Regions from separate parts of the Mesorhizobium sp. M1169 genome, predicted to be linked through region 3. Evidence: predicted binding sites of a transcription regulator. Region 3 holds the regulator's gene; each other region holds the start of a gene.
The links. Region 3 encodes HrcA, which represses chaperone genes, less so after heat shock. Its sites were predicted from a motif close to GTTAGCACTCNCNNNNNGNGAGTGCTAAC; they were not measured.

Region 1: NKH41_RS22075 (co-chaperone GroES) is a predicted target of HrcA. The motif match lies at 3,093-3,121, and genes of this name have one in related genera.
Region 2: groES (co-chaperone GroES) is a predicted target of HrcA. The motif match lies at 2,891-2,919, and genes of this name have one in related genera.

The regions. Positions count from the first base shown of each region.
Region 1 covers NZ_JAMYME010000025.1:21,119-25,791, reverse strand. The annotation lists gene NKH41_RS22105 (hypothetical protein) at 1-497, opposite strand, end outside; gene NKH41_RS22100 (Hsp20/alpha crystallin family protein) at 561-1,082, opposite strand; gene NKH41_RS22095 (Hsp20 family protein) at 1,112-1,588, opposite strand; gene NKH41_RS22090 (hypothetical protein) at 1,935-2,147, shown strand; gene NKH41_RS22085 (DUF982 domain-containing protein) at 2,284-2,553, shown strand; gene NKH41_RS22080 (usg protein) at 2,668-2,937, opposite strand; gene NKH41_RS22075 (co-chaperone GroES) at 3,277-3,591, shown strand; gene groL (chaperonin GroEL) at 3,649-4,673, shown strand, end outside.
Region 2 covers NZ_JAMYME010000027.1:56,313-60,985, forward strand. The annotation lists gene NKH41_RS23210 (APC family permease) at 1-159, shown strand, start outside; gene NKH41_RS23215 (radical SAM protein) at 156-1,250, shown strand; partial or broken gene NKH41_RS23220 (IS6 family transposase) at 1,514-2,042, shown strand; gene NKH41_RS23225 (hypothetical protein) at 2,151-2,342, shown strand; gene groES (co-chaperone GroES) at 2,971-3,267, shown strand; gene groL (chaperonin GroEL) at 3,333-4,673, shown strand, end outside.
Region 3 covers NZ_JAMYME010000009.1:150,207-154,879, reverse strand. The annotation lists gene NKH41_RS12340 (PQQ-dependent sugar dehydrogenase) at 1-1,155, opposite strand, end outside; gene NKH41_RS12335 (hypothetical protein) at 1,256-1,453, opposite strand; gene hrcA (heat-inducible transcriptional repressor HrcA) at 1,489-2,601, opposite strand; gene rph (ribonuclease PH) at 2,746-3,462, shown strand; gene NKH41_RS12320 (VOC family protein) at 3,496-3,906, shown strand; gene rdgB (RdgB/HAM1 family non-canonical purine NTP pyrophosphatase) at 3,921-4,568, shown strand; gene hemW (radical SAM family heme chaperone HemW) at 4,565-4,673, shown strand, end outside.

The DNA of each region.
Region 1 (4,673 bases), on a different contig from region 3:
ACGCCGGCAATGGCGCCATTGATCGTGCCCACCATCCCCGCGGTGGTCATGAAATATTGCAGCGGCGAGGGTCTGAGGCCCTTGTCGACCAGCACCGCCGAGGGGTCGTCATGCGTGGAATTGACAAGGTATTTTTGCAGAACGGGCGCCAGCTCGACGAAATAGTGGCGGATCCGGGCCATGCCGCGGGCATGCACCATGTCCTCGATGGCAACCTGTACAGCGCGAACGAAGGTGACCAGGCCGATGAAGAAAAGGCAAGGCAGCAAGATCAGGCTGAACAACACGAACGGCCTGCCCATCTCCGTGACCTGCGCGACGAAGGACAAGGCAATCGTTGCGCTCGAGACCGAGGTCAGGAACAGATCGGCTCGCTGATTCGCTTCCTGAATGGTCGCGGCGCGAGCGTTTTGCAGCACGAAATGCTCGGTCGTCAGGCACTGCAGGGCCTGCTGCGCCTGGTCAGGCGGAACCGGAGCGTCGGGAGAACGGGTCATCGACATTTGCCCGCTTCTGCCCGCCGGAACCGGCAGGCAGAAGGGGCGTCGTCCTACGAGCCGTCAGGACTTGCCGTCGCCGCCGGTGATGGCGATACGCTTGGCCTTTGCCTGGGCGCGCTCCGTCTTGGGCAGCGTCACGCTGAGCACACCGTTCCGGAACGCGGCGTTCACCTTGTCTTCGTCGACTTCGTAGCCGAGCGGGATACGCCGCTCGAAACGGCCATAGAAGCGTTCGGAGAACTGCCTGTCCTTGTCCTCGGTCTCTTCGCGCTTCTCGCCGCGCAGCGTCAGCACGCCGTCATCGAGCAGCAGCTCGACGTCCTTCGCGTCCATGCCGGGGATCTCGGCGGTGACGCGGATCTCCTTTTCGCCATCGGCGATGTCGATACTGGGCCAGCTGACGCGGGCAGCGGAGAAGCCACCGAGCGACGGCAGCCTCGTGTCGAAGCCGCGGAACGCCTCGTCGAACAGGCGGTTCATTTCGCGATGCAGCGTCAGGAAGGGATCGCGATCGGCGTCACGGAACAGGCTGGGGGTCTGATTGTTCTCCCGGCCCCAGGGAATGAGATCACGAATAGCCATTGCATAGTCTCCTTTCTCGACTGGTGCATTCAGGCAGCCTGCTTGTTTGCTTCGCCCTGCGCGACCTTCGGCCCGGTCTTCGGCGAGGCGACATCGGTCGCGATGGCGATGCGCCGAGGCTTCATCTCCTCGGGCACCTCACGTACCAGATCGATGCTGAGCAGGCCGTTGTCGAGCGAGGCGCCTGCGACCTTGACGTGATCGGCAAGCTCGAAACGGCGGGTAAAGGGCCGTGTGGCGAGGCCATGATGCAGATACTCCGTGTTGTCCGGCTCCTTGTGCTGGCCGGAGACAATCAGGAGGTTGGGTTCATGAGTGATTTCGAGGTCGTCCTCGGAAAACCCGGCTACGGCGATGGTGACGCGGTAGTTGTTCTCGCCGCTGCGCGCGATGTCATAGGGCGGCCAGGCGTCGAAGGCCTGCGGAGCATTTTCCAGCAGGTTGAAGACGCGGTCGAAGCCGATGCTCGACCGATAGAGCGGGGAAAAGTCGAATGCGGTTCTCATAGCTACATCCTCCATCGAGCAACATAGATACGAGGGGCGCCAAAGAGCTGGCGCTCCCTGGTTCCGCCGGCCCCATTTCGGCGACCGGTGCCTTCGATCTGGTTATTGTCCGCCGCAAGTCAAGACCCCGGTGGCTCGCGCGTTGCCGGTTTTTCGGGCCGGTCTTCGGTCGGTTCGGCGAGGCTGCCAATCTCGCCACAAGTGGGGAGATGTCCGGCACGAGATTGCCTGTCTGGTTTCAATTGCCAACGCTGACTTCCCCGGCCGGTTATTGTCTGCAGCAGGTCAAGACCCAGATTTCTTGTGTTGCCGGGCCCGTTCCCGGCACTCGCAGATGGAGCTGACCATGACACGCGACGAGATCATTTCTGTGCTGGGCCCGGTCGACGAAGCCGTGATCGCCGACATTGCGGCGACGGACGGGACGGTCCAGGAATTGCGCGAGGCCCTGGCCTGGATCGCCGCCGACGAGGCGCTGGTGAACGAGGGCCGACCGCTGCCGACGGCAAGGGTAGCGACGCTGATCGAACTGCTGCAAGGGCCGGACGAGGAGGAATAACCGGCTGTTGCGCGATGCTCTTGAACCGCGCAAGGGGACGAACCATGTCCTTCAGCGGCGCCGGCCGGCCGCCGGTGCCGCCAGCACAACGTTGCTTGCTCAAACAAGAAGACGATCAGAAAACAAGGAGGAAGTGATGGACGACGTCCGCTTCGCCGAGCCGATCACGTTGAAATTCCAATCCAGCGAGCGCAAGGTCGCCAGCAGTTGGGAAGCCATCGAATGCATGCGCCAGCAGTGGCCGGACCGTGCACGCGGCCGGAGCTGGCGCGCGGCCTATCGGACCTGCCGCGATGCGCTCGACGGCTGGCGCACCGCGCGTGATGCGCGCAAGGCCTTCGTCAGGGCGGCGCGCAAGGCTGGATTGCTCGCATCGGCCCGCAAGCCTGTCGACCACGCCGGCTAGTCCGGACGCCCTCCGATATTGTGAGATCCAAAACAAGTGGGGGAGAGTCAGCTACCTCTTTCCCCCGCTTCGGAGGCACTTTGTTTGCTGTCTGGCGGCAGATCGGCTTGCTCCTCAGTGGACGGTGATAATGCCATTTACGGCCCGCCATTCGGACGGTTGGATCAGACGGTGATGAGCCACGCGCACCGAATGCAGCGGGCCTTCGATCTCGCGCTCCCAGAAATCGAGGAAATGCTTCAGCGTCGGGAAATCAGGGGCGATATCGTATTCCTGCCAGATATAGAGCTGAAGCAGGCTTCGATGATCGGGCAGACGGTAGTGGATCTCCGCCGTGGTGAGGCCAAACCCTTGCATCTGGAGCTGAAAGTCCCTGCTGGTCATGCAATCCTTCCTTTCCCAATGAACCTCGGTCTGCAAAACGCCTCGCCTTCCACATAGGTTCCAGCCGCCGGCAAGCGGCTCAGGAGACGGACAGATTTGGAAATCCGGCCGGGTCATCGCGCCGGAAACGGCGAATGTGCGAACAATTACAGCGTATTGGCACTCTCAGGCGTCGAGTGCTAAAATTTTTGCATGATCCTCTTGAAAGCTGAAAAAAGCGCGACTAGTTCGTATGCGCGCGATGCCTGAAGAAGAGATCGCGCACCCCGTGCCGGGCCGATATTGCCGGTCCGGTCAGGAGGATGTTCGAAAATCTGTTTGTCCCGAGAGGAGAACGACATGGCGTTCCGTCCATTGCATGACCGCATCCTGGTCCGCCGCATCGAGGTCGACGAAAAGACCGCGGGCGGCATCATCATCCCCGACACCGCCAAGGAGAAGCCGCAGGAGGGCGAGGTCATTGCCGCCGGTCCGGGCGCGCGCGACGACAGCGGCCAATTGCAGCCGCTCGACGTCAAGGTCGGCGACCGCATTTTGTTCGGCAAATGGTCCGGCACCGAGATCAAGCTCAATGGCGAGGATCTGCTCATCATGAAAGAGAGCGACGTGCTGGGCGTGATCGAAGCCACGGGCGAGATGAAGAAGGCTGCCTGAGCGGGGCCTGAACAAGCATTCCAGTCAACGAAAAGCTGCCTATCGAGGAGTGTTCCAATGGCTGCCAAAGATGTGAAATTTCATACCGAAGCCCGCGAGAAGATGTTACGCGGTGTCGATATGCTTGCCAATGCGGTGAAGGTGACGCTTGGTCCCAAGGGCCGCAACGTTGTCTTCGACAAATCGTTCGGCGCGCCGCGCATCACCAAGGACGGCGTGACGGTGGCAAAAGAGATCGAGCTCGAGGACAAGTTCGAGAACATGGGCGCTCAGATGGTCCGCGAAGTTGCTTCGAAGACCAGCGACACCGCAGGCGATGGCACCACGACCGCGACGATTCTTGCTCAGGCCATTGTCAGGGAAGGGGCCAAGGCGGTCGCTGCCGGCATGAACCCGATGGATTTGAAGCGCGGCATCGACAAGGCGGTCGACGCCGTGGTCGCCGACCTGAAATCCAATGCCCGCAAGGTGACCAGGAACGACGAAATCGCTCAGGTCGGCGCCATCTCTGCCAATGGCGATGCCGAGATCGGCCGCTTCCTCGCAGAGGCGATGGAAAAGGTTGGCAATGAGGGTGTCATCACTGTCGAGGAAGCGAAGACCGCTGAGACCGAGTTGGAAGTGGTCGAAGGCATGCAGTTCGACCGTGGCTACCTCTCGCCCTATTTCATCACCAATCAGGATAAGATGCGCGTCGAACTCGAAGAACCCTATGTGCTGATCCACGAGAAGAAGCTGTCCAACCTGCAGGCCATGCTTCCTGTGCTCGAAGCCGCCGTGCAATCCGGCAAGCCGCTGTTGATCATCGCCGAGGACGTCGAGGGCGAGGCGCTGGCGACGCTGGTCGTCAACAAGCTGCGCGGCGGCCTGAAGGTCGCGGCCGTCAAGGCACCGGGCTTCGGCGATCGCCGCAAGGCCATGCTGGAGGATATCGCCATCCTGACCGGCGGCACGGCGATCTCGGAGGACCTCGGCATCAAGCTCGAGAACGTCACACTGGAGATGCTCGGCCGCGCCAAGAAGGTGCTGATCGAGAAGGAGAACACCACCATCGTCGACGGCGCCGGCCGCAAGGATGAAAT
Region 2 (4,673 bases), on a different contig from region 3:
CGACTCAGGCAAGGATTGGTTTCGAGGCTACTCGCTGCTGTGATTGTCATTCCCGCTGTGCTGATCATACTCGGCGCCGGAGTCTCTCTCCCTTATATTGCATCTATCGCCCTCATAGCCATTGTTTTGAACCGCAACAATCGAGCGGAACTAACATGAACCAGTCCTCCATCAATCAGGCGTTCAAGACCATCTCTATCAAGCAGGGACTGCTGCCCGTGAAGGTCACGCCATTCTATGAAATGAAAGTCAGGGAAGAAGTTGAGGCGCTAGGCAATCATCTGGGGCCGCTTCATCGAGCGTCCTTTCCAACGCAGGACAAAATTTCATTGAGGGCTCCCAATGAGGTGAACGACTTCGTCGATGACCGATCAAATGCGCTCGGCGATACGAACAAAACGTCCATGATCAGAAAATACGCGGACCGCATCCTTTTCCTACCCACCTCGAAGTGCTTTGGGCATTGCCAGTATTGTTTCCGAACAGACGTGCTTACAGAGAACAATGCCGTTGACCCGCGAAATGGACAGAATGCAGATCTGCGCCAGCTGCTCGAATATCTACGCACCCACCCAGAGGTCACGGAGGTAATCCTATCAGGCGGAGATCCGTTGATCCTGCCAACATCCCGGCTGGAGGTAACCATGGAGGGGATTCGCTCGGTTCCATCGGTAAAGTCAATCCGTATTCATACAAGAGCTATTGTGTATCAACCGGATGCGTTCACACCAGAGAAAATTGAAATCTTTGCGACGCACAACGTCCGCGTAGTTTTTCACATTGTGCATCCGTATGAAATCTGCACAGATGTATCTGAAAAAATCGAAGAGCTTCGACGGCGCGGAATCAGGCTCTACAATCAATTTCCGTTGTTGCGCAACACAAATGATCATCATTTAGTTCTCAGTCGTCTCCTGGAGAGGCTTGATGAGATTGGCGTACGCAACCTCTCAATCTTCATCCCAGATCCCATCAACTTCTCTGCAGCATTCCGCGTGCGTTTGGGTCGCGTCTGGCAGATCGCTGATCATCTTAACTTCATTTCACCATCATGGATCAATTCGACACGATTTGTTTTCGACTCCAAAGGCGGAAAAATGAGGCGAGAAAACTATGTTGCGACGAATAGCAGCAATGATGTGGCTATCTTCGTCCGCGACGGCAAGCCCATTTCCTTTCCCGATTTTCCGGAGCATCTTGATGTCCCCGGCAAGATCGAATTCATGCTGTGGAAACAAAAGTGGTTGTAGGGCTGAAGGGTACGACATGGCCTGCTGCCGCTTTGCTAGACGCTGAGGCGAAGGTGTTTGACGGAGGGGCGAGATGCCGCGCGGATGCGACTTCGATCGCATCATTCGGCCAACTGATGCTTCGATAGTCGCGACGAGAAAGGGGCAGTTGGCCAGCCTTCCTTGTCGGCCTGTTCGGCGAACCGCGGCAACATGAGCGGTCGCAAACCTTTCGGTAAGCGGAGCATGGCATGGAACGCTCGTCAGCTATGGAGGAGCACGTGATATTCAAGGGCCGTCATTTCGACCAGTCGGTGATCTTGCTGTGCGTGCGCTGGTACTTGGTCTACAATCTGAGCCTGCGCGATCTGGAAGAGATGATGGCCGAACGCGGCTTGAAGGTCGACCACTCCACCGTGCATCGCTAGGTCGTCCACTTCTCGCCGCAGCTGCTGGAGCGCTTCAACCGGCGCAAGCGTACTGTCGGCAGCACGTGGCATATGGACGAGACGTACACCAAGGTCCGCGGCCAATGGATGTATCTCTACCGCGCCATCGACAGCCTCGGCGACACGGTCGAGTTCTTCTTCAGCGAAAACCGTGACCTGGTGGCGGCCAAACGCTTCCTCGGTAAGGCGCTGGCGCGCCATGGCCAGCCGGAGCGCGTCGTCATCGACGGCAGCCAGACCAATCACGAGGCGATCCTTTCCTGCAACGCTGAAAGCCGCCTGCGGCACCGATCGCGGCGTGAAGCCGATCATCATCCGCAAAAGCCGGTATCTCAACAATCGGATCGAACAGGATCACAGGCGTAGCTACTCCCCCGATCATCCCCGATTTAATTCAAATTTGTCTGTAGATATTGACGATTGCGCGACCTTCACCTCGTAGACGGCAATGCGGGCGGGTAGAGAGGGCCCTATGACAAGCGATTTTTCCGCCGCCCGAATGCATTTAGATCGAGCGTATGACTACCTTTGTGGCGATGACCCGATGAGTCGAAGGGGACGCGAAGCCTTGGACCTGCTAATTGAGGCGGTTGCCGTCGAAGAGTTCAAGCAGCCACGTCAAAACGCGGAGGTGCTAAGGTTTCCGATTGGGCGCCGCTCCTGAGGCAATCTCCACGGCCGCCTGTAGCCTCAGGTGAGGCGCTCACCGGACGGTTGCGCCGCCACTATGAACCATGGTGAGCAAATCCTCCCAGAACGCCAAGAAGCCCGCCCCGCATGAGCCGAGGCGGGCAATAGAAATGGGGCCAAGCGCGCGTCCATGAACAGCGCCGCAGGTAAAATTCAGCAGAATGTCCATCTTGGCGCAACGCCACTCCGAACCGGAGAAATTGACCGATGCCGCGGATTCGATTGCGATCGCCTGTCTGCCTGGAGGCGTAACGGGGGGCCGGTTGAATGGCGCTTGTATCTTGGCGTGACGAGAATTCTACGGAGGGCTCCATCGTGGTGCCGGCACCGTTGGCGCGTATAGGCCTTGTCCTGACATGCTTGAGGCCGTGGTCGCGGAAAGCCCTTGGCGAAGGCTTCCCATCCATGTCCGTTCTCCGCCGTCGTCCACGTAAAAGGCTCGGTGCTTCCACGCTCTTTTGCTCTTCGCCCGTCCCTCTTCCGTCTTGACTAGCAGGAGCCTACGGCCTATCTCACTGCCGCGTTAGCACTCGCTTCTGGTGAGTGCTAACCACGCTCCGGCAACGGAGAACCGTTCAACATCCGCACCAGGGAAATCCAAAATGGCAAAGTCGAATTTCCGGCCGCTGCATGACCGCGTGGTCGTTCGCCGCGTCGAGTCCGAAGCGAAGACCGCCGGCGGGATCATCATCCCCGATACGGCTAAGGAAAAGCCGCAGGAAGGCGAGATCATCGCCATCGGTTCCGGCGCCCGTGACGAGGTCGGCAAGCTCGTCCCGCTGGACGTCAAGGCCGGCGACCGCATCCTGTTCGGCAAGTGGTCGGGCACCGAAGTCAAGCTCAACGGCGAAGACCTTCTGATCATGAAGGAAGCGGACATCATGGGCGTCATCGGCTGACAAGCCGCCGCCTTTCATCCGCACCATCCAATCTGAATTTCGGGCGAGATGCCCAGGAGTAAAAAATGGCTGCCAAAGACGTAAAATTCTCCCGTGATGCCCGTGAGCGCATGCTGCGCGGCGTCAACATCCTCGCCGACGCGGTGAAGGTCACGCTCGGCCCCAAGGGCCGCAACGTCGTCATCGACAAGTCGTTCGGCGCCCCGCGCATCACCAAGGACGGCGTCACCGTCGCCAAGGAAATCGAGCTTGAAGACAAGTTCGAGAACATGGGCGCGCAGATGGTCCGCGAAGTTGCTTCGAAGACCAACGACATCGCCGGCGACGGCACCACCACCGCGACCGTTCTGGCGCAGTCGATCGTCCAGGAAGGCCACAAGGCGGTTGCCGCCGGCATGAACCCGATGGACCTCAAGCGCGGCATCGACCTCGCCGTCGCCGACGTCGTCGCGACGCTGATCAAGAACGCCAAGAAGATCAAGACCTCGGAAGAGGTTGCCCAGGTCGGCACCATCGCCGGCAATGGCGATGCTTCGGTCGGCTCGATGATCGCGGAAGCGATGCAGAAGGTCGGCAATGAGGGCGTCATCACGGTCGAGGAAGCCAAGACCGCCGAGACCGAGCTTGAAGTCGTTGAAGGCATGCAGTTCGACCGCGGCTATCTCTCGCCCTACTTCGTCACCAACGCCGACAAGATGGTTGCGGATCTGGAAGACGCCTACATTCTTCTCCACGAGAAGAAGCTCTCCAACCTGCAGGCCATGTTGCCGATCCTCGAGGCTGTCGTGCAGACCTCGAAGCCGCTGGTCATCATCTCGGAAGACGTCGAAGGCGAGGCTCTGGCCACGCTCGTCGTCAACAAGCTGCGTGGCGGCCTGAAGATCGCCGCCGTCAAGGCGCCGGGCTTCGGTGATCGCCGCAAGGCCATGCTGGAAGACATCGCCATCCTCACCGGTGGCCAGGTCATTTCCGAAGACCTCGGCATCAAGCTCGAAAATGTTGGCCTCAACATGCTCGGCCGCGCCAAGAAGGTGTCGATCTCCAAGGAGAACACCACCATCGTCGACGGTGCTGGCAAGAAGGCCGAGATCCAGGGCCGCGTCGCCCAGATCAAGCAGCAGATCGAGGAGACCACCTCGGACTACGACAAGGAGAAGCTGCAGGAACGTCTCGCCAAGCTGGCGGGCGGCGTTGCCGTCATCCGCGTCGGCGGTGCGACCGAGGTCGAAGTCAAGGAAAAGAAGGACCGCGTCGATGACGCCCTCAACGCGACCCGTGCGGCCGTCGAAGAAGGCATCGTTCCCGGCGGCGGCGTCGCACTCCTGCGCGCTTCGCTGGCCATCACCGTCACCGGCGCCAACTCCGACCAGACCGCCGGCATCGCCATCGTGCGTCGCGCGCTGCAG
Region 3 (4,673 bases):
ACCGGTCCTGGCGCCACGGTTCCACGAACCATGCATGGCGACGAAGGCGTCACCCTGATAATCCGCCGGGAAGTTCTTGCCGTCGTAGAAGGCTATATTCATCGGCGCCGAATGCGCCTGCATCAATACATCGGGGACAGTGGCCTTGCCGGCGAGGTCTGGCCGCTCGCCCTGATGGCGCGGATCCTCGTTATTGCCGATGTAGTACCAAGGCCAACCATAGAATCCGCCGTCCTTGACCGCCGTTGCAAATTCGAACGGCACATTGTCGCCGAGTTCGTCGCGCTCATTGACGACGCACCACAATGCGCCGGTGGCGGGCTGCACGGTCATGCCCGTACAGTTGCGCAGGCCGGTGGCGACAGTTCGCGGATTTTTCCCATCCGGGTCAAAGGCGAGCACATCGGCACGGCCGTCCTCGGAGCCCCAGGCCGCCCCGAGCGGCTTTGATTTGGCCCAGGCGTCGAGGCCGCTATCCGGCTCCTTGCCTATATCCTCGGCGACGTTCGAGGCGGAGCCAACCGACAAATAAAGCGTTTTGCCGTCCTGCGAGAAGGCGATGTCGCGGGTCGTGTGACCACCCGACGGGATTTTGGCGACAATGGTTTCTGGTTTGCCGGATGTCTTCAGGTCGCCATCGCGATAGGGGAAGCGGACGATGCTGTCGCTGTTCGCGACATAAACCCATTGCGGTTTGTCTCCTGGCGGATAGAAGGCGATGCCGTAGGGATAATTGAGCCCCTTGGCGAAGATCGCTTTCTCGATGGGCCTGGCGCTGCCCTCGGCGAGACGATAGACGCGTATTTGGTCGGCATGGCTGTTGGCAACAAACAGGTCGCCATTCGGAGCGACGCGCACGACACGTGGATTGACGATGCCGGATGCGATCATTTCAGCCGAAAAGCCCGACGGCAATTCTGGCTTGGCGCTTTCGGGCCGTTCCGCCACGCCGGCGCCGTTCGAAGCGGATTGGGCGGGGTCGGCTGCCGGCATGTCTCGCGGCCCAATCAGGCGTCGGACGCCAGGCCTGTCGGCGTGCCAATCGCCAAACGCGGCTTCGCCTTTGAGCACATTCTGATCCGCCTGCTGGGCGGCTGCCGGTGTCGCAACAAGGAGGGCAGCGGCCAAGGCCGCAAAGCCGCCAGATCGGATCATCAACGTCCTCCGGGATTCGCCTCGAACAGGGGCAAACGGCATCAGGTATTGATCGTTCCAAGCGGCCGTCCAGCACACGAGGATTTGAAGCCGAACCCGTTCAGTTGCCAGAGGCGTAAAAGTCGTCGTCGAGGCGCTTTTCCAGCGCGACCAGATCGGCCGGCAGCGGTAAACCCATCGCCCGCATCTCTTGCAGCTTCTCGCGCAACTGCTCTTGTACCTCGTGCTGATCCTCTGGCTGGTTGATCATTTCTTCGAGCAGCAGACTGATCTGGGCCTTGAACGATTCCAGCGCCATTCTTTTCTCCTCCTTGCGGCAGGCCGCGGCGGCTCCTAGCTCAGCATGCGCGAAATCAGCTGCGCCGTATAGTCGACCATCGGTACTATGCGCGCATAATTCAGCCGCGTCGGCCCGATGACGCCGAGCGCACCGACGACACGCGCGTCCTTGTCGCGATAGGGTGCCACCACCAGCGAGGAGCCAGACAGCGAAAACAGCTTGTTTTCCGAACCGATGAATATGCGCACGCCTGGGCCTGCCTCGGCGAGGTCGAGAAGCTGGATCAGCCCATCCTGCGTCTCCAGATCCTCAAACAGATGCCGCAGCAATTCTATGTCGGCCTGGGCAGTGACGTTTTCCAGGAGATTGGCGCGACCGCGCACGATAAGCCGCCCAGGCACGCCGCTTTCAGCGCCTGCCCAGACCGCCAGGCCCTTCTCGACCAGATCCTGCGACAGCGTGTCGAGGGCCGCCCTGGTCTCTTCCTTGATGCGGGCGATCTCGACCCGCGCCTCGGCCAGGGTGCGACCGCGGATATGGGCGTTGAGGAAGTTAGAGGCTTCGTGCAATTGCGAGATGGTGATGCCGGCGGGCAGATCGATGACGCGATTTTCGACGTCGCCGTTCTGCGAGACCAGCACGGCCAGCGCCTTGGTCGGCTCGAGCTGGATGAATTCGATGTGCTTAAGCGCCGCCTCATTCTTGGCGGCGAGCACGAGGCCGGCGCCGCGCGACATGCCGGACAGCATCTGGCTGGCCTCGGTCAGCATATGCTCCAGCGTCGCGCCCGAGCCGGAGGCGCGCACCTGGGCCTCGATGGTGCGGCGCTCCTCGTCGGAGAGGTCACCAAGTTCCATGAAAGCATCGACGAAGAAGCGCAGGCCTGCCTGGGTCGGCAGCCGGCCAGCCGAAATGTGCGGCGCATAGATCAGGCCGAGATGCTCAAGGTCGCTCATCACGTTGCGGATGGTGGCCGGCGACAGCGACGACGGCAGGATGCGCGACAGGCTGCGCGAACCGACCGGCTCGCCATCCCTCAAATAGGAATCGACGATGCGCCGGAAGATGTCGCGCGAACGCATGTCGAGCGATTGAAGCGCGGGCGATTGCAGCGCGTGCGAGGGGAGCACGTGCGACTGCAAACCGGGATCGACTGCCTTTGTCATTTCGAGCCAAACCTCCGCCCCGAAGATATAGACTTCCGCGGTGTCGGCGCAACCGGTCCATTTTCCTTTGCGCGTCACGCCCCGTGCGGCTACAAGCCGGCCAAGATTCCCCGGCCAAGATTCCGAAGAAAGAAAGAAGCCTGAATGCGCCCTTCCAAACGCCAATTCGACGAAATGCGCCCCATCTCCTTCGAGCGCGGCGTCTCCAAGCATGCGGAAGGCTCGTGCCTGGTGAAGTTCGGCGACACGCATGTGCTGTGTACGGCCAGCCTGGAGGAAAAGGTGCCGGGCTGGATGCGCAACTCCGGCAAGGGCTGGGTGACGGCGGAATACGGCATGCTGCCGCGTTCGACCGGCGAGCGCATGCGCCGCGAGGCTTCGTCCGGCAAACAAGGCGGCCGCACGCTGGAAATCCAGCGGCTGATCGGCCGCTCCCTGCGCGCCGTGGTCAATCTGCAGGCGCTCGGCGAGCAGCAGATCACCGTCGACTGCGACGTGATCCAGGCCGACGGCGGCACGCGCACCGCTTCGATCACCGGCGGCTGGGTGGCGCTCTACGACTGCCTGCGCTGGATGGAAGCCCGCCAGATGGCGAGCCTGAGCAAGGTGCTGAAGGATCACGTTGCGGCAATCTCCTGCGGAATCCATGATGGCCAGCCGGTCATCGACCTCGACTACATCGAGGATTCCTCGGCCGGCACCGACGCCAATTTCGTCATGACCGGCAAGGGCGGCATCGTCGAGATCCAAGGCACGGCCGAGGGCGAGCCGTTCTCGGAAGAGCAGTTCGCGGCGCTGATGGGGCTCGCCAAGAAAGGCATTCAGCGCCTGGTCAGCTTGCAGCAAATGGCGGTGGCTTAGCTGCGGTCCAATATTGATGAGATTGGCGATCCTGTGACTCCTTCCGCAATCCTGGAATCAGCACTCTACGTGACCGACCTTGCTGCCGCGGAACGGTTCTATTCGGGCGTGCTCGGGCTCGATCTGCTCGGTAAGGTCGATGGCAGGCATCTCTTCTTCCGCTGCGGCGACGGCGTGCTGCTTATCTTCAATGCCGAGGCCACCAAAGTGCCGCCGCGGGCCGACGCCAAGCTGCCCGTGCCGCCGCATGGCGCGGTCGGCCAGGGCCATCTTTGCTTCGCCGCAAGCGCGGATGAAATCCCACGCTGGAAAGCGCATCTTGAGGCGAAGAAAATCGCCATCGAAAGCGAGTTCGAGTGGCCGCAAGGCGGCCGCTCGATCTATATTCGCGATCCCTCCGGCAATTCGATCGAATTCGCCGAGCCACGAATTTGGGGCATCTGATGCATTCGCCAACTATTCATTCGCTTGATGGGCATAAGATCATCGTCGCAAGCCACAACGCCGGCAAATTGCGAGAATTCGCCGATCTGATGGCGCCATTCGGCATTGAAGCGAAGTCCGCAAAGGAATACGGCCTGCCGGAACCGGACGAGACCGGCACCACTTTCGAGGAGAACGCCCTCATAAAAGCCTTGGCCGCCGCCAAGGCCACTGGATTGCCGGCGCTGTCGGACGATTCCGGCCTGTGTGTCGATGCGCTCGACGGCGCACCCGGCGTCTACACCGCCAACTGGGCTGAGACGCCGGACGGCTCCCGCGACTTCGGCATGGCCATGCAGCGCACGGAAGTGGCCTTGCAAGAAGTTGGCGCGATCACGCCTGCCCAGCGCAAGGGCCGCTTTGTCGCGGTCATCTGCCTGGCCTTCCCCGATGGCCAGGCGGAATATTTTCGCGGTGAGGTCGAGGGCACGCTGGTATGGCCGCCGCGCGGCGAGCTCGGCTTCGGCTACGATCCGGTGTTCTTGCCCGATGGGTTCGAGAAGACCTTCGGCGAGATGAGCGCGAAGGACAAGCATGGCTGGAAGCCCGGCCAGCCAACCGCATTGTCGCACCGTGCCCGCGCCTTCCAGAAATTCGCGCAAGCCCGATTGGCCGCCGTATGACCATGCTGCTCGACCGCAGGCCTGGTTTCGGCGTCTACGTCCACTGGCCGTTCTGCGCGGCCAAATGCCCGTATTGCGACTTCAACAGCCATGTCCGCCACCAGC